One region of the Brachybacterium sp. GCM10030268 genome, then DNA from elsewhere that is predicted to be linked to it. Evidence: riboswitches for the same ligand, from Rfam matches in the RefSeq annotation. Region 1 holds a riboswitch; each other region holds the start of a gene.
What was found. Region 1 has a riboswitch for thiamine pyrophosphate ahead of ACFQRD_RS00660 (ECF transporter S component). Riboswitches for the same ligand answer to the same signal wherever they lie in the genome.

Region 1 (4,256 bases):
CAATGGTCCGAGGACGCCGTCTCGACGCTGCTCGCAGGACGCGTCGGCGCCCGCTCCACCGTGATCATGCGGCTGCTGGACGTGATCGGCACCGTCGCCTTCCAGGTGGGAGCGACCGCACTGGTGATCATGTCCCCGGTCCTCGCCATCGGCACCGCGGTCCTCTCCGTCGGCTCGGGCCTGTCCACCCTGGTCATCCAGCGCCGGCCGCCGGCGCAGCGCTCCCGGTCCCCCTGGGCGTACGCCCCACTCGTGATCGGTCTGCTGACCCTCGCCCTCGCCTCGCTGGGTCTGGCGACCCCCTGACGGCGCACCCCCACACCTGTCCCCTCCGTCCGATCCCGCAGGAGCGATGATGACCACTGCCCCCTCGTCCGAGACCACCGCGAACTCCGGCCTCGTCCTCGACCAGGTCGATCCGGGCATCCGCCTCCAGGACGACCTCTTCGGCCACGTCAACGGGCGATGGCTGCGCGAGCACCGGATCCCGGCGGACCGCTCCAGCGACGGAGCCTTCCATCAGCTGCGCGACCTCTCCGAGGAGCGGGTGCGGGAGATCGTCGAGCAGGCGGCGGCAGAGGTCGAGCAGGCGGCGGGGACCGGGGACGGGGCCGCCGAGGGAGCACCCGTCACCGACCGCGGCCGCGTCGGCGCGCTGTACCGCATGTTCATGGACACCGAGGCGATCGAGGCGGCCGGTACCGCGCCCCTCGAGGACATGCTGAGCGCCATCACCGCGGCCGACGACCTCGAGGCCATCACCCGCACCATGGCCGCCCCGGATTCGGGCGCGAGCGCCCTGCTGGCCTACGTGTGGACCGACGACCACGATTCCTCCAGCTACCAGGTCAAACTGCATCAGGGCGGGCTCGGCCTGCCGGATGAGTCCTACTACCGCGAGGAGCACTACGGGCAGATCCGCGAGGCCTACACCGAGCACCTGGCCGCTCTCGCCCGCCTGACCGGCCTGCCCGGCCGCGAGGGCCTGGTCGAGGGCGATGCGGACGCACAGGCCACCGCGGTGATGGACTTCGAGACCCGCCTGGCCGGATGCCACGTCGACGTCGTGCGCCTGCGCGACCGCGAGAAGTCCTACAACCCGATGGACGAGGCGCAGCGCCGCGAGCTGGCCCCGGCCTTCCCCTGGACCGCCTACATCGAGGGCACCGGCGCCCCGGAATCGGTCTTCGACGTGGTCTCGGTCGGCCAGCCCGAGTTCGTCTCCGCCGCTGCCGAGCTGCTGGCCGGCGAGGACCTCGCCGTGCTGCGCACCTGGCTGGCCCTCCACGCCGTCTCCTCGTACGCCCCCTACCTGCCCGCGGCCATCGTCGAGGAGGACTTCGCCTTCTTCGGGAAGGTGCTCTCCGGCGCCGAGGAGCTGCGCGAGCGCTGGAAGCGCGGCGTCGCTTTCGTCGAGGGCGCCGTGGGCTTCGCCGTCGGCCGCGAGTACGTCGACCGCCACTTCCCGCCGGCCCACAAGGAGCGCATGACCGCCCTGGTCGATGCTCTGCTGGAGGCCTACCGCAGCTCGATCGGGACCCTGGAGTGGATGACGCCGGCCACCCGGGAGAAGGCGCTGGCCAAGCTCGAGAAGTTCACACCCAAGATCGGCTACCCCGAGCGCTGGCGCGAGTACGACGGGCTCGAGGTGGTCCCCGGCGACCTGGTCGCCACCGCGCGCGCCGCACGCCGCTTCGACGCCGACTACGAGTACGCCAAGGTCGGCGGCCCCATCGACGAGACCGAGTGGCACATGACGCCGCAGACGGTCAACGCCTACTACAACCCCGGGCGCAACGAGATCGTCTTCCCCGCCGCCATCCTGCAGCCGCCGTTCTTCGACGGCGAGGCGGAGGACGCCGTGAACTTCGGCGGCATCGGCGCGGTCATCGGCCACGAGGTCGGCCACGGCTTCGACGACCAGGGCTCGAAGTACGACGGGGACGGCAACCTGGTCACCTGGTGGACGGCCGAGGACCGTCAGGCCTTCGACGACCGCGCCGCCACCCTCATCGCCCAGTATTCCGAGCTCTCCCCGCGCGACCTCGACGACTCCCACCGCGTCAACGGCGCCCTCACCATCGGCGAGAACATCGGCGACCTCGGCGGTCTCTCCATCGCCGTGAAGGCGTACCTGGCCAGCAGGTCCGCCGAGGAGGCCGCGGCCGAACTGGACGGGTACACCGGTCTGCAGCGCATCTTCCTGTCCTGGGCGACGGTGTGGCGGGGCAAGAACCGCACGCAGGAGGCGATCCGCCGGCTCGCGGTGGACCCGCACGCGCCGATGGAGTTCCGCTGCAACACGGTCGCCGGCCATCTCGACGAGTTCCACAGCGCCTTCGGCGTGCGCGAGGGCGACGGGATGTACCGCGCCCCCGAGGAGCGGGTGTCGATCTGGTGAGCACGACGGTGAGGATCCCGTGAGGCCCGAGGCGCCGTTCTACGTCGGCACCACCAGGCCCTCCTGGGTCGGGTGGACCCGCATCGCCCTGACCCTGCTGTTCGGTGCGGTCCTGGCGCTGGTGCTGGCCCAGCGCGGCCTCGTGGCCGCCGTGCCGCCGACCGCCGGGGTGTTCGCCCTGCTGGCGCTGTGGACCTGGATGGGCCAGCACACGCGCTTCATCGTCGACGACCGCGGCCTCACGGTGAGCCTCGGCGGGTTCCTCCCGCGCCCGACGTGGCCGCTGGCCGGCTTCCGCACCGTCCAGTACCGCATCGTGCCGCAGCCTGCCGTCGGGGCGAGCCTCGGCGGCTACGGATGGCGCCGCGGCATGGTGATCCCCGCCCGGCCCGAGGAGCTGCGGCCCGTCGGCGACCGGAAGCTGCTGACCGGCGGTGAGACGCGGCAGTCCTACCGCATGGTCGTCACCCGGCCGGGGACCATGGTCGAGATCGTCGGCCGCGAGGGCACCGGGTATCTGCTGACGCCCGAGGACCCCGAGGCGACGGCCGCGGCCATCGACCAGGCGATCCGGGCGCGGCGCTGACGCCACCGCCGAGGGAGTATCCTGAGTGCTGGTCATCCACTGACAGGGGAGCACCAACGGGGTGCTGAGAGTGCGCGAACCTGCGCAGACCCTCGAACCTGATCCGGTTCACACCGGCGTAGGGAGTCGGGATATCCGTGCGGCATCGATGATGCCGTGCGCCCCTTCCGTGAGAGGAAGGAGAAGTGATGACACGCTTTCGCACCATTGATCTGCTGGTCACCGTCATGATCGGGGCAGCCTTCGGCGTCGCGTTCCTGGGGTACGGCCAGCTCTACACCCTGATCAGCCCGCTGACGATGGCGTTCCGCCCCGCCGAGGGTCTGCTGGTGGGCATCTGGTTCCTGCCCGCCGTCCTCGCCGCCCTGATCGTCCGCAAGCCCGGCGCGGCGCTGCTGGCCGAGATGATCGCGGCATGCCTCGAGATGCTGCTGGGCGGCCAGTGGGGCTGGGGCACCGTGGTCTCCGGCCTGCTGCAGGGCGGCGGCGTCGAGCTCGCCGTCGCGCTGACCGCGTACCGCCGCTTCACGCTGCCGGTGGCCGTCCTCGGCGGAGTCCTCGCCGGCGGTCTGGAATGGATCTGGGAGCGCTTCGCCTACTACCCCGAGATGAGCTGGCCCTTCGCCCTCATCCTGCTCGGGTTCTTCCTCGTCTCCGGCGCCGCGCTGGGCGGCGGCCTGGGCTGGGCCGCGACCCGTGCCCTGGTGGCCACCGGCGCGGTGGATTCGCTCGCCGCGGGACGGGAGCACGCCCGCGCCGCCGCGGCGTGAGGACTGCGGCGTGAGAACCAGGGAATCCGCCGCCGGGGCCGCGCTTGCGCTGTCCCGGCTCAGCTGGCGCCCGAACTCGCGGCGGGAGCCGACGGTCGCCGACCTCGACCTGAGCATCCCCGCCGGTCAGCGCGTGCTGCTCGCCGGCGCGAGCGGCAGCGGGAAATCGACGGTGCTGCGCGCCCTCGCCGGTCTTCTCGATGAGGAGGCCGGCGAGCTCTCGGGGCACATGGCGGTCTCGTCCCGGCCCGGAGAGCGCGGCCTGCTGCTGCAGAATCCCGCGCACGCGCTGGTGGCCGCGACCGTGGGCCGCGATGCCGCCTTCGGGCCCGAGAACGCGGCCCTGCCCCGGCCGGAGGTCCACCGGCGGGCCGCGGCGGCGCTGGATGCCGCGCAGGTGGACCTGGAGCCCTCGCGCGGCCCGCTGGAGGCCTCCGGCGGGCAGCAGCAGCGCATCGCCCTGGCCGGCGCCCTCGCGCTCGGCCCGGACATGCTGCTG
Region 2 (4,256 bases), on a different contig from region 1:
AGCAGGTCCCCGCCCGGATCGCCACGCTGATCGACCCGAACTCCGTCGCCGGCCAGGGCGGCGCCCCGGTCACCGTGCGCCGCACCGAGCTCGCCTCAGGACACCCGCTCGCCGCCCGGCTCGCCGACACCCGTGCCCAGAGCGTGCTGACCACAGTGCACGCCGACGACGACAGCGTGCAGCAGGTCAGCGTGTATGTCACCGGCAGCGAGGTGCTCACGATGGAGGCGCTGGACCCGGCCGCCGAGGACCCGCCGCTGGAGTTCCGGCCCGTCGACGCGGGCGACCTGGTCGCACTCGCCGCGGCCGTCGTCTCCTGAGCGCCTCCCGCAGGATTCGCCGGCCCGCGCGCGGCCCATCGCGCTGGTCAGAGGCTTCCGCGGGGCCCCTCAGCTCGTGAGGACGTCTCAGCGTCGGTCAGCTCGTGAGGGCGTCCCGCAGCGTCCGGGCCGCTGCCTCGGGATCGTCGGCCTCGGTCACGGCGCGGACCACCACGATCCGCTCGACACCGGCGCCGAGCAGCTCGGGGACACGTTCCGCGTCGACTCCGCCGATGGCGAAGAACGGCTTCGCGTCCCCCGTCCGCTGGGCGGCGGCGCGCGGCAGGTCGAGGCCGACGGGGGCGCGGTCCGGCTTCGTCGGCGTCGCCCACACCGGACCGGTGCAGAAGTAGTCCAGACCCGCATCGGCGTCGGCCGCCTCCATCTGCTCGATGGTGCGGGTCGAGCGGCCGATCAGGACGTCGCGGCCCAGCAGCGCACGGGCATCCAGCGTGCTCAGGTCGCCCTGGCCGAGGTGGAGGATGTCCGCGCCGGCCAGCGCGGCGACGTCGGCCCGGTCATTGGCCGCCAGCAGCGTGCCGTGCGCGTCGGCGATCGGCCGCAGCGCCCGCAGGGCCTCGACCTCGGCGCGGGCCTCGGCCGCCTTGTCCCGCACCTGCAGGATGTCCACTCCGCCGCGGAAGGCGGCCTCGGCGAAAGCCAGCAGGCCCTCGAGCCCGCGCGAGAGGTCGACGCAGACGTACAGGCGGGAGGCGCGCAGGGCTTCGCGGCGCCGGGCACCGGCCTCGCTGGTCGCCGACGAGTGAGCGTTCATGGGCACAGCCTGGCACAGAGCGTGACCGGGACCCGGAACCTCCGGCCTGCCGGCGCCGTGCCGCCGGCACCGTGCCGCAGGCACTGGCCCGCCGGCTCGTCGGCGTCTGCGCCGGCGCGTAGACTCGAGGGGTTCCGTGGGAGCCCGAGACGCCGGGCTGAGAGGGCGCAGCGCGCCGACCACCAGCACTGGATGCGGATCATGCCGCCGTCAGGAGGAATCTCAGGATGCGTGCCATGCATGTCGCCGTCATCGGCGCGGGCATCGTCGGCCTGCTCACCGCCGCCGAGCTGCGAGCGCGTGGTCACCGCGTGGAGATCCACGCCGAGGGGGTCGCCGACGGGGCCACGTTCGCGGCCGCCGGGATGCTCGCCCCCGCCGCGGAGATCCAGGTCGGGCAGGGCCCGCTGTGGGCCATCATGCGCGAGGCCTCCCAGGCGCACCGCGATCTCGCGAGCCGCCTCGCCGCGCGCACCAGCGTGGACCCCGGCTACCGGGACGATTCGACCGTGATGATCGGACGGGACCACGCCGACGCCGCCGCGCTGCGCGACCTGGCCGAGATCCAGCGCTCCACCGGAGCGGCCGTCCGCGAGCTCACACCCCGGGAGCTGCGCCGTCTCGAGCCCGCCCTGGCCCGCGGCATCGCCGGCGCGCAGCTGATCGAGCACGACCACCAGGTCGACCCGCGGCGCCTGGCCGCCGCCGTCCAAGACATCCTGGCCGGAGCGGGCGGACCCGGGGACGGCCCCGCCGTTGCCATCCACCGTCGCCGCCTCACCTCGCTCGAGGAGATCGACGCCGAGCGGATCGTGCTGGCCGCAGGGCTGGGTGCGGGAGAGATCGCGGGCCCGCACCGCCGCCTCGGCCTCGCCCTGCGCCCCGTCCACGGCGACATCCTGCGCGTGCGCGTGCCGACCTCGCTGCTGGCCCCGGGCGAGGACAACCTGGTGGCCCGCACCGTGCGCGCCACCGTGCGGGGACGATCCGTCTACCTGGTCCCGCGCGCCGATCGCCACCTGGTCATCGGTGCCACCAGCCGCGAGGACGACCTCGCCGGCACCTCCACCGGCGGCGTCCACCAGCTGCTCCAGGACGCGATCGAGATCGCCCCGTCCGTGCGGGAGACCGAACTGGTCGAGGTCACCACCCGGGCACGCCCCGGCACCCCCGACGACCTCCCGCTGCTGGGCCCCGTGCCCGGCGATGACCGCGTGATCGTCTCGACCGGCTACCACCGCCACGGGATCCTGCTGTCCGCTTGGGCCGCCCAGCGCACCGCCGAGCTGCTCGAGGACCCCGCCGCGCCCCGCTCGCAGCTGCTCGACGCGGTCCGGCCCGAACGCTTCACCATCCCACCGCCGACGGCGTCCCTCCCGCCATCCCCCGTACCCAGCGCCACCGCCTCATCCGCCCAGGAGAACCCATGAATCTGTCCCTGACCGTCAACGGCGACGAGGTCGCACTCCCGCCGGGAAGCACCGTCCGCGACCTGGTCAGCTCCCGCCTCGGCCAGGAGATCGGCGAGGACGGCCGCGCGAGCGACGGCAGTCCGCTCGGCGTCGCCGTCGCCCTGGACGACACCGTCGTGCCCCGCACCCGCTGGGCCACGACGCCCGTGCCCGATGGCGCGCGCTGCGAGTTCGTCACCGCCGTGCAGGGAGGCTGACCCATGACCCGTCCCTCCGCACGTCCCGACCTCGCCGACGACTCGTTCACCATCGCCGGCACGCCCCTGACATCGCGCCTGATCATGGGCACCGGCGGGGCCACCGACCTCGCCGCGCTCGAACGCGCCCTGGTCGCCTCCGGCACCGCGCTGACCACCGTCGCGATGCGCCGCTTCTCCGCGGCCACCGGCAACTCGGTGTTCACGCTGCTCGAGCGGCTCGGGATCAAGGTGCTGCCCAACACCGCCGGCTGCTTCAGCGCCCGCGACGCCATCCTCACCGCGGAGCTCGCCCGTGAAGCGCTGGAGACGGACTGGATCAAGCTCGAGGTCATCGCCGACGAGGACACCCTCCTGCCCGACGGCATCGAACTGGTCGAGGCGACCGCCGAGCTGGTCCGGCGCGGCTTCACCGTGCTGCCCTACACCACCGACGATCCCGTCCTGGCCCGTCACCTCGCCGACGCCGGCGCCGCCGCGGTGATGCCGCTCGGCTCACCGATCGGGACGGGCCTGGGCATCCTGAACCCGCACAACATCGAGCTGATCACCGCCCAGGCCAGCGTCCCGATCGTGCTCGACGCCGGGATCGGCACCGCCTCGGACGCGGCGCTGGCCATGGAGCTGGGATGCGACGCCGTTCTCGTGGCCAGCGCCGTCACCCGCGCCCAGGACCCCGAGGCCATGGCCCGGGCGATGGACTGGGCCGTGCGCGCGGGACGCGCCGCCGCCGGGGCGGGACGGATCCCGCAGCGCCGCCTGGCGCTGGCCTCCTCCAGCTTCGAGGGACTCATCGAGAGCGACGCCGTCGACGCCGACGATGCCGGGGACACCGAGGCGGTCGGCGCGGCCGGGGCGCCCGCCGCGACCGGACGGATGGCCGAGTCATGGTGAGCGCAGTCCCCGGCCGCAGCCCGTCGGCCGCCGTCTCCCACGGCCAGAGGCTCCCACCGCTCGCCGAACCCGGCCCCGAGCTGACGGCGGAGCAGATCGAGCGCTACCGGCGCCAGATCACCCTCGACCAGATCGGCACCCTGGGCCAGCGCCGCCTGCGCGCGGCGCGGGTGCTGCTGATCGGGGCCGGCGGCCTGGGCAGCCCGGCGCTGAGCTATCTCGCCGGAGCCGGGATCGGCACGATCGGCATCATCGATGACGACGACGTCGACGTCTCCAACCTCCATCGCCAGGTCATCCACGGCACTGAGGACGTCGGCACCCCGAAGGTCGCATCGGCCGCCCGCGCCGCCCATCGGCTGAACCCCGAGGTCGCGGTCGAGGCGCACCACCAGCGGCTCAGCCCGGAGGGTGCTGTCGACCTCGTCGGGCGCTACGACGTGGTCGTGGACGGCTCGGACAACTTCGCCACCCGCTACATGGTCGCCGATGCCAGCGAGATCACCGGGGTGCCGATGGTGTGGGCGGCCGTGCTGCGCGGCCAGGGACAGGCCAGCGTGTTCTGGCCCGGCCGCGGCGCCCACTACCGCGACCTGTT
Region 3 (4,256 bases), on a different contig from region 1:
TCGCTCGAGCGCGGAGATGAGTTCGGCCTTGGTCGTCACGGTGAACACCATGTCGCCGGCGGCGTCGGCACCTCCCGTGGTGCCGGCGCCGGCGGACCCCCAGCCGTCCCCGGCGCGCAGGGTCTCTCGCGCCGGGTCCTCGGGGCGCGCCTGCGCGGTGGTCGCGCCGACAGCAGTCAGGGGGGCAGCCACCGCTGCGGTGGTCAGGGCTTGCATCAAACGTCGGCGTCGTAGCACGGGCTCTCCTGAGTGTGGATTGCTGTCCTTCGAATGGACCGCCGTCGGCGGGGTCATTCGTCCGATCGCAGCGGGTTCGCCTCTCGGGTACGGCGACCACACAGGGGATGTCGTGGCAGAGCGCGGATCATCCTCGCGCCCTCGCGATGAGAAACCGGTTTCCCGCTGATCTTGGGTGCGACCATACTGTGCCGCTGGCCTCGTATCAACCCTCGATGGCGGGCGGGAACCGATTTCTGGCTGCCCGCCGCGGCGTGGCCCCTCACTCCACGGCGCCGTCCAGCGCCTGCTGCCAGAAGGCGGATTCGAGCCGGGTCGCGGTGCGGAACACCGTGGCCACCTCCTCGAATCGCTGCTCGGTGAGGGACCGCGCCGCCAGGACGTCGAGGTGGGCGATGGCGTCGCGCGCGGCCTGCTGGAACTCCTCGCTCGCGTACTCGGCGATCCAGTCGCGGTAGGGGTGCTCCGGCTGCTCCTCGAGGCGGGGAGCCAGACGGGCCCCGATCTCGGCGTACCCGATCGCGCACGGGGCGAGGGCCACATTCAGATCGAGCTGGTCCCCGACCTGCCCGCTGTCCAGCACGTACCGGGTGTAGGCGACGGTGGCCTGCTTCTCGGGTGCGGCGTCCAGCTGCGAGCGATCGATGCCCCAGCTCGCGGTGAGCCGCACATGCAGCTCGGTCTCGGCCAGGGTCGTCGCGAGGGCATCGGCGGAGTGCTGGATGTCCTCGAGCCGTCGGCTCTTGAAGGCGGCCAGCGCGTTGGCCCGCGCGAACTGGACGAGGAACAGGTAGTCCTGGATCAGGTAGTCCTGGAATGCGGCGAGCGGCAGTGTGCCCGCGCCGAGCTGCTCGACGAACGGGTGGCGGGTGTAATCGTCCCAGTCGGGCAGGGCGGCGGACCTGAGATCGTCGAACAGGCTCATCGTGCCTCCCCGGTGAACGGGTGGAGGTAGGACTGCTCGAAGAAGTCGAGCTCGAGGGCGACGGTGCGCTCGAAGAACTCCCGGGCCCGCTCGGGGCTGCCGGGTCCTGCTGCGTCGAGCTCGGCGTGCAGGAAGTTCACGAAGCCGGCGAAGTCCGGGTTGTCGTGGAGGTCGATCCATTCGGAGTGGACGAAGCTGCTCGGCCGCGGGTCCGGAGCGGCGGCGGCCCAGTCGTGGTAGAGCCATTCGGTGACCACCAGCACGGCGAGGATCGCGGCATAGTCCCGGGTCTCGGCGGCTTCGCGGAAGATGGTGGTGAAGCCGGTGGTCGCCAGCGTGTCCGGGACGGTTGCGCGGTCGTGCTCGCTCACGCCCAGGGACTCGAACGCGCGCAGGAAGTAGGTGTTCTCGTCCCCGGCGACCTCGCCGACGAACTGCGAGAGTCGCAGCCGGGCCTCGAACGCGGGAGCCTCGGCGATGCCGGCGCCGAGGAGCACCAGGAAGCTGTCGAGGAAGCGATGGTCCTGGATCAGGTATCCGGCCATCACCTCATCGGGGATCGACCCGTCGTGGAGCTCCGCCACGAAGCGGTGCTGGACGGCTCGGGTCCAGGTGGGTTCGCTGGCCCCACGGAGGTCGTCGGTGAAAGAGGTGGACATCGGGACTTCTCCTCGTCAGTCGATCCGTCCGGATGGGAGCTCCCGATCCGGTGACCCGGGGCCCGACCTCGAGGCGCGCTCGCGACGCGGCGAGCGGCGCAGTGACGCAGTGACGCAGTGCGACGTCATGACATCCCTCCGCGAGCGCTAACTCGATCAGGTTCGTCGGGTGTGATCTCAGCCCCTGGCGGGGCACCCCGTGTCGACGACGACCTTACCCCGACATAGCAGGAGCCGCCCCGGGACCCCGGCGCTGGGGCCGGGTCCCGGGGCGGCTGAGCGGGGCCGTGATCGCCCACGTCGATCCCCGGAGGGTCACCGATCACGCGACGAGACTCCGCATGACCGATGGGTCGGAGATCAAGCGATCAGGTGGGCCGACGGTCTCGCCGATCAGGTGGGCCGACGGTCCCGCCGGTCAGCGAGCGGCGTCCCGCTGCTTTGGCGGGTCGCCGTTCACTCGGAGTCGAAGGCGCCGTCGTCGGCCCCGAAGGCACTGTCCTCGGAGCCGTCCTCACCGGTCGCCTCGGGGGCGTAGTCCTCGTCGAGCGGGACCTCGCGGCGCTGGTCGAGGACATCCGCTGGATCGGCGTAGGCGGAGGTGACGGAGCCGAGCTCCTCGGAGCCGAGGGCGTCCGTGGTCCCGTCGTCCGGCAGGGCATCGACCTCCTGGTCCAGGGCGTCCTCGAGCGGGGCCTCGGGGGAGTGCTCGTGCGGCGTGCTGGTCATCGTCCTGCTCCTTTCCTCCGGTGGTGTCCGGTCACTGGCAGTATCCGATATTCCGCGCCGATGATCGACTGCTCCGGCCCGCGATCGCTGGAAGCTCAAGCCCTCGCGCCGGGCGGAGCCCCGAGCGACGTCGGGCCGAGTCCCGAGCTCTTCGGGCCGAGTCCCGAACTCTTCGGGCGGAGCCCGGAGCCTCGTCGGGCCGGACCCGTACCTGCCCGGGGCCGACGCTCAGGCGCGCGAGCCCAGGCCGACGATGTGCTCCGGGAGACGCTCGTTGCTGCCGTACATGAAGTGGTTCTCCATGCGCTCGGAGTAGCGGCTCGCCTCGGTGGTGCGGCCGACGGCCTCGGCGACCTCGCGGATGTGGATCGGGGCTGCGCCGCAGCACACCCCGAGGTAGTTCACGCCCAGCTCCAGCGCCTCACGGGCGAAGGCGCTGATCTCGTAGCGGTTGGTCAGCAGCGGATCCAGGGCGGTGGGGAAGGTGCGCCCGTGCGGGGAGGGCACGGCCGCGGCGGGGTCGGAGAGGTTGAAGAACGTCGGCTCCTCCTCCGTGGTGCGGTACGGGATCGGCAGGGCGCCGACGTGGCAGTCCACGGCCTCGCGGATCTCGCGCAGCCACGGCAGCATCGTCGCCGGCCCGCGGAAGCAGTTCAGGCCCACCACGTCGGCCCCGGCCTGCTCCAGGCGCTGTGCGGTCTCGACGATCCCGGCGCCCTCGGCCATCTCCTGGAACGCCATCGGGGCGAGGGTGATCACCACGGGCAGGCCGGAGGCCTTGGCGACCTCGAGCGCGGTCAGCGCCTCCTCGGCGTAGTAGAAGGTCTCCCCGACGATCAGGTCGGCCCCTTCCTCGACGGCCCAGCCGACCATCTCCTCGAACATGCCTCGGACCTCGCGCTGCGTCGTGGTGTCCGCCGGGTCCCAGATGTTGGAGTTGGAGATGTTGCCGGCGACGAGATTGCCCGGGACGGCGTCGGCGACCTCGCGGGCGATCTGCAGAGCGGACCGGTTCAGGGGCTCGAGGAGGTCCTCCTTGCCGATGACGCGCATCTTCTCGCGGTGGCCGTTGTAGGTGAAGGCCTCGACGATGTCGGAGCCGGCGCGCTGGAAGTCCACGTGCAGGGTGCGCAGCGCCTCGGGGTGCTCGAGGGCGACCTCGGGCACGAACTCGCCGGCGGTCAGGTAGCCGCGCCGTTCGAGCTCGAAGAGGAAGCCCTCGGCACAGATGACGGTGCCGGCATCGAGGCGTTCGGTCAGGTGGTTGCGGGTCATGGCGTGCCCTCGTCGTTGCGGTTCCGGTGGTGGCCGCTGGTGACTGTATCCGTGCCTCGGGCCGCGCCGTATGGGTTGTGGCGACGTATGAACGCCGACGACGTCGCTGCGCTCATCGGGGTGGGGACGGCAGCGGGTGCAGGCTGTCAGATCAGCGATCTCGTCGGCGGGTCAGAGCGAGGGGCACCGCGACAGCGACCAGCGCCCCCGCCGCGAGCAGCCCCCAGGGCGCACCCGGCTTCGGATCGATGCGCGTCGAGGGATCCTCGCCCGCACGCATCGCGGGGTGGTGCTCGATGGCATGAGCGGTTCGCGTCAGCGCATCGGTGGCGGTATGCAGCGCCCCCTCGGCCGGACCGGCACCGCGCAGGCGGATCACATCGAGGCGGTCCCGAGACCGGTCGAGGAGCGACAGCGGCAGGGCAGCGATC
Region 4 (4,256 bases), on a different contig from region 1:
CCGCGGGTGTTCTGCGCGATCACGGCGGTGATCGCGGTGGTGCCGTAGACGCCGAGTGCCGTGAACGTCTTCAGGTCGGCCTGGAAGCCGGCGCCGCCGCTGGGGTCGGAGCCGGCGATGGTCAGTGCTGTGGGTGGTCGCATGGGGCGGTCCTCCTGGGGTGTGCTGCGGAGCCGGGCCGGTGGGGAGCCGGGGTCCGCGGACAGGTGGTCACGGCCTGCTGGATGAGCGGCCCTGGTCGATGGCTTCTCGGAGTCGGCCGGCGGCCGCAGCGGGGTCGGGTGCCGCGGCGATGGCCGAGACCACGCAGAGACCGTCCACACCGGTCGCCGCGATCTCCGGGGCGAGGCGATGGTCGATGCCGCCGATGGCGACGGCCAGCGGAGCTGAGGCGGCCGATACGTGCCGCGCCTGCCGCCACGGGTCCAGGCACTCCCCCAGTCCCTCCAGGCCGAGCGGCGGCGCGGCATCGGCCTTGGTGGCGGTCGCGCGGATCGGGCCGATGCCCAGCACGTCGGCCGTGTCCTCCGCGAGCGCGGCGCGCACCTGGCCGGCGGTGCCGGCGGAGAGGCCGATCATCAGCTCCTCCCCGAGCACCTCGCGGGCAGCGGCCGCGGCGACGTCGCTCTGGCCCACGTGGAGGTGGCACCGCGCGGCCTCGGCCACACCGAGACGGTCGTTGACGAACAAGGGCACCTTCTGGGCGCGAGGGCCGAGCTCGCTCGCCAGGCGTTCCCGGCATGCGCGGACCAGCTCGAGCAGGTCGGCGTCGGAGGCGTCCTTGTCCCGCAGCTGGATCGCGCCCGCTCCGCCGCGGACGGCGGCGAGGACCACGCCGGGCACCGCGTCGATCCCGCCGGACAGCGCCGAGTCGGTGACGTGGTACAGCGAGAAGTCGGCCGCATGGGCGGTGCGCAGGGACGGCCGGATCACGCCGGGGCCGCCTGCTCCTGAAGACCCACGAGCTCGAGCACGTCGGCGGGCGTGAGGGTGTCCAGCGCATCGAGCCAGCCGACGGCGAAGGACCCGACTCCCTGCGCCTCGCGCGCGGCGAGGGTTCCGGCGGCGCCGTGCAGGGCATGTGCGGCGAGCACCGCGTCGTGGGGAGTGAGGTCGGTGTCGCGACTTGAGCCCAGGAGGGCGGCGCAGGTCGCGCCGAGCGCGCAGCCGGTACCGATCACTCGCGCGAGCAGGGCGTCGCCGCTGGTCAGCACTGTGGTGCGACCCGCGGAGACGATCGCGTCGCGCTCCCCGGAGACCGCGACCACGGCACCGGTGCGGGCGGAGAGGTCGCGGGCGGCGTCGAGCACCGCCTCGACCGTGTCGGTGGAATCGACGCCGCGCCCTCCCCCGCCGGTGCCGGCGAGCGCGGCGATCTCGGAGGCGTTGCCGCGGACGGCGGCGGGCCCGAGGGTCAGCAGTTCGTGCGCCAGCGGGGTGCGGACGGGCAGCGAGCCGACGGCGACCGGGTCGAGCACCCAGGGCCGTCCGGCGTCGCGGGCGGCGCGGGCGGCGGCGGGCATCGCCTGCACCTGTCCCTCGGCCACGGTGCCGGTGTTCACCAGCAGTGCGTCGGCCGCAGCGGCGAAGACCGGCGCCTCCTGCGGGTGGTCCACCATCGCGGGGGCGGCCCCGATGGCCAGCAGGACGTCGGCGGTGATCTGCTGGACGACGGTGTTGGTGATGCAGTGGACGAGCGGGCTGTGCCCGCTGAGCGCCTCGAGGGCGCTGCGCAGTCGGTTCTCGGGCGTGCTCGTAGTCATCGGTGACGATCCCTTCGCAGGTGCAGACCAGGGCAGGTTCGACGGGTGTGCTCTCAGCCGCCGCTTCTCGACGGCACCCCGCGTCACTGGTCGGCGACTCTAGCAGGGGGCGGCGCAGGGGCACACAGGATCTTCACACTCTCAAGTCTGTAGTTCCATGGCACTCTCTTGACCTTCCCTTGACCTGATGCGACGGTGTGAGCGGCAACGCATCGACGCGGATCCACGACGGACAACCGTCTCCCGCAGTCGGCGGAGAGGACGCCATGACCATCACGAGCACCGCACGCCGGGCCCGCACCGTACTGACCGTCGCCGCGGGGGCGGCGCTGCTGTCCGCGTCGGCCTGCAGCACGAGCGCCGGAGCCGACGGGGAGGACAGCGCGGGGGCACCGTCCGAGACATCAGATCAGGGGGAAGGGCAGGGAGCCGGGCAGAACAGCAGCGACGGCGGGGGCGCCGCGACCAGCAGTGAGCAGGGGAACGGGGACTCGGACGAGGGAGCCGAACAGAACGATGGGGTGGGTGCCGGCGACGAGGACGAGGCGACGGAGCCGACGGAGCCTGAGACCCGTCTCGTGCTCGTCACCGATCTGGGACCCGAGGAGCCCGGTGAGGGCGACCTCGTGCGCAGCCCCGACCAGCTGGCCGCCCTGCTGACCGGGCCCCTCGGCGGGATGGCCGAGTGCTACGACGAGCTCACGCTCAGCCCGGGCGCCACCGCGTCGTGCATGGGCCCGGCGAGCGTCGACTCTCCCGACCCGGACCAGGAATGGACGGCGCACTCGGTGCGGATCCCGTCCGAGGAGGACTTCACCGCCGGCAGCAGGGTCGCGATCCTGTTCACCACCGGCGGCGCCCTGACCGGGCCGGCCGAGGTCCTGCTGAAGGAGACCGTGTCCCTCACCGGCCTCGGCGTCAGCTCGACGTTCGGGGCCGAAGACCTGGATTCCGAGCAGCTCGCGCAGCACACGCTGGAGGTGCTCACCTCCCCGAATGCTTACGTCCCCGTCGACTACGCCGACTGGGAGGACGTGACCTGCCAGGACGGCCTCTCCTTCGCGACCTTCGAACCGGTGGCCTGCACCGCGACCACCGCCGGCGGCGATCAGTGGGAGCTGGAGGTGGCGCCCGGGGCATTCGCCGGCAACGACCAGGGCCTGCTGGTGGGCATCGAGACCCTGTGACCGTCGTCCAGCGGAGCGACCGAGCATCGCGGCCAGGCCGTGCGGCCGAGCGGGGGAGGCCGCAGGGCGAGTGAGTGCCCGGCGCCCCTCGCGATACAGTCATCGCGTGAGCGCGACCACACTGCCCATCCCCACCGATGCCGGCGACCTGCCCGGACTGCTCTGGCTGCCCGAGCACCGCGAGGAGCCGGTGCCCGGCCTCGTGGTGCTGCAGGAGATCTTCGGCGTCTCCGACTACATCCAGCGGCGCTGCGCAGATCTCGCCGCGCTCGGCTATGCGGTGCTGGCCCCGCAGCTCTTCGCCCGCCTCGATCCGCCGATCGTCGGCATCGACGACTGGGAGGACGCGGAGTCCTGGCTCGGCGAGGCCATGACCCTGACCCAGCAGCTGCCCTGGGAGCGAGCCGAGGCCGACGCCATCGCCGCCCTGGGCGCGCTGCGTGCGCACGGCGCGGTGGACTCCGAACGGGTGGGGCTGCTGGGCTTCTGCTACGGCGGCGGCCTGGCCTTCGCCGCTGCGGCGTCCGCCGCCGAGGAGGACCGCCCGCCCACGACGCTGGTCAGTTACTACGGCTCGGCCCTGCCCTCCCTGCTGGATCGCGCGGGCGTGGTCACCATGCCGAGCCTGCACCACTTCGGCACGGCAGACGACTTCATCCCGCCCGAGACCGTCGAGCAGATCCGCCACGCCGTCACCGCCGGCGGCACCCGCGAGCAGGTGCGGTTCGAACTGCACGAGGGTGCGGGGCACGCCTTCGACAACCCGCACCCGTTCGTCCACCACGCGCAGGCGTCCGACGCGGCCTGGCAGCAGACCGTCGGCTTCCTCGCCGAGACGCTCCCTCTCCGCGCCTGACCCTCCGCGCCTGACCCTCCGCGCCTGACCCTCCGCGGCCGAGTATCTGCGTATCTGCGCCCGCGCCTTCGCATCACCCGCCCGAGTGCGCCTGCGTGCCCGTCCGGCCCGACTCGTCGTTCTCCGCCGAAACATGCCCGTGACCTTCCGGTCCCGACGAGCCCGCCGTTCTGGGACCCACGACACCCGCGTGACCGAATAGTTATGTCCGGATCGTCCGACAATCCGGTTGTCCCCGGGCCGGCACCGCTGGACGCGGCATCGCTCCAGGCCAACGGGACCTTCCGAACTTCGCGCCGGCCGCGCCTACGACTGTCTCCCGGCCCTGAACAGGCCTTTCACGAGCTCTGCCGACCCCATTCCTGATAAAGAACCGTTTGCCGTACGCCGGGCCGCTTGTGAGGATGACTTGTCGGGTCGGCGTCCTGCGATGCCGGCGTCCTGTGACGT

Region 2: another riboswitch for thiamine pyrophosphate. It lies ahead of thiO (glycine oxidase ThiO); the one in region 1 lies ahead of ACFQRD_RS00660 (ECF transporter S component).
Region 3: another riboswitch for thiamine pyrophosphate. It lies ahead of ACFQRD_RS09525 (TenA family protein); the one in region 1 lies ahead of ACFQRD_RS00660 (ECF transporter S component).
Region 4: another riboswitch for thiamine pyrophosphate. It lies ahead of thiM (hydroxyethylthiazole kinase); the one in region 1 lies ahead of ACFQRD_RS00660 (ECF transporter S component).

The regions. Positions count from the first base shown of each region.
Region 1 is NZ_JBHTCW010000001.1:133,179-137,434, forward strand. Features, by position in the region: gene ACFQRD_RS00645 (hypothetical protein) at 1-306, shown strand, start outside; gene ACFQRD_RS00650 (M13 family metallopeptidase) at 356-2,401, shown strand; gene ACFQRD_RS00655 (glycosyltransferase) at 2,421-2,987, shown strand; TPP riboswitch at 3,022-3,129, shown strand; gene ACFQRD_RS00660 (ECF transporter S component) at 3,176-3,757, shown strand; gene ACFQRD_RS00665 (ATP-binding cassette domain-containing protein) at 3,768-4,256, shown strand, end outside.
Region 2 is NZ_JBHTCW010000003.1:120,256-124,511, forward strand. Features, by position in the region: gene ACFQRD_RS06440 (hypothetical protein) at 1-320, shown strand, start outside; gene thiE (thiamine phosphate synthase) at 418-1,095, opposite strand; TPP riboswitch at 1,222-1,328, shown strand; gene thiO (glycine oxidase ThiO) at 1,323-2,525, shown strand; gene thiS (sulfur carrier protein ThiS) at 2,522-2,764, shown strand; gene ACFQRD_RS06460 (thiazole synthase) at 2,768-3,658, shown strand; gene ACFQRD_RS06465 (ThiF family adenylyltransferase) at 3,652-4,256, shown strand, end outside.
Region 3 is NZ_JBHTCW010000005.1:116,124-120,379, reverse strand. Features, by position in the region: gene ACFQRD_RS09535 (polysaccharide lyase family 1 protein) at 1-192, opposite strand, end outside; gene tenA (thiaminase II) at 500-1,162, opposite strand; gene ACFQRD_RS09525 (TenA family protein) at 1,159-1,821, opposite strand; TPP riboswitch at 1,938-2,031, opposite strand; gene ACFQRD_RS09520 (hypothetical protein) at 2,278-2,550, opposite strand; gene ACFQRD_RS09515 (homocysteine S-methyltransferase family protein) at 2,779-3,825, opposite strand; gene ACFQRD_RS09510 (hemerythrin domain-containing protein) at 3,977-4,256, opposite strand, start outside.
Region 4 is NZ_JBHTCW010000004.1:7,050-11,305, forward strand. Features, by position in the region: gene thiD (bifunctional hydroxymethylpyrimidine kinase/phosphomethylpyrimidine kinase) at 1-143, opposite strand, end outside; gene ACFQRD_RS07520 (thiamine phosphate synthase) at 211-933, opposite strand; gene thiM (hydroxyethylthiazole kinase) at 930-1,763, opposite strand; TPP riboswitch at 1,755-1,854, opposite strand; gene ACFQRD_RS07530 (hypothetical protein) at 2,030-2,950, shown strand; gene ACFQRD_RS07535 (dienelactone hydrolase family protein) at 3,057-3,806, shown strand.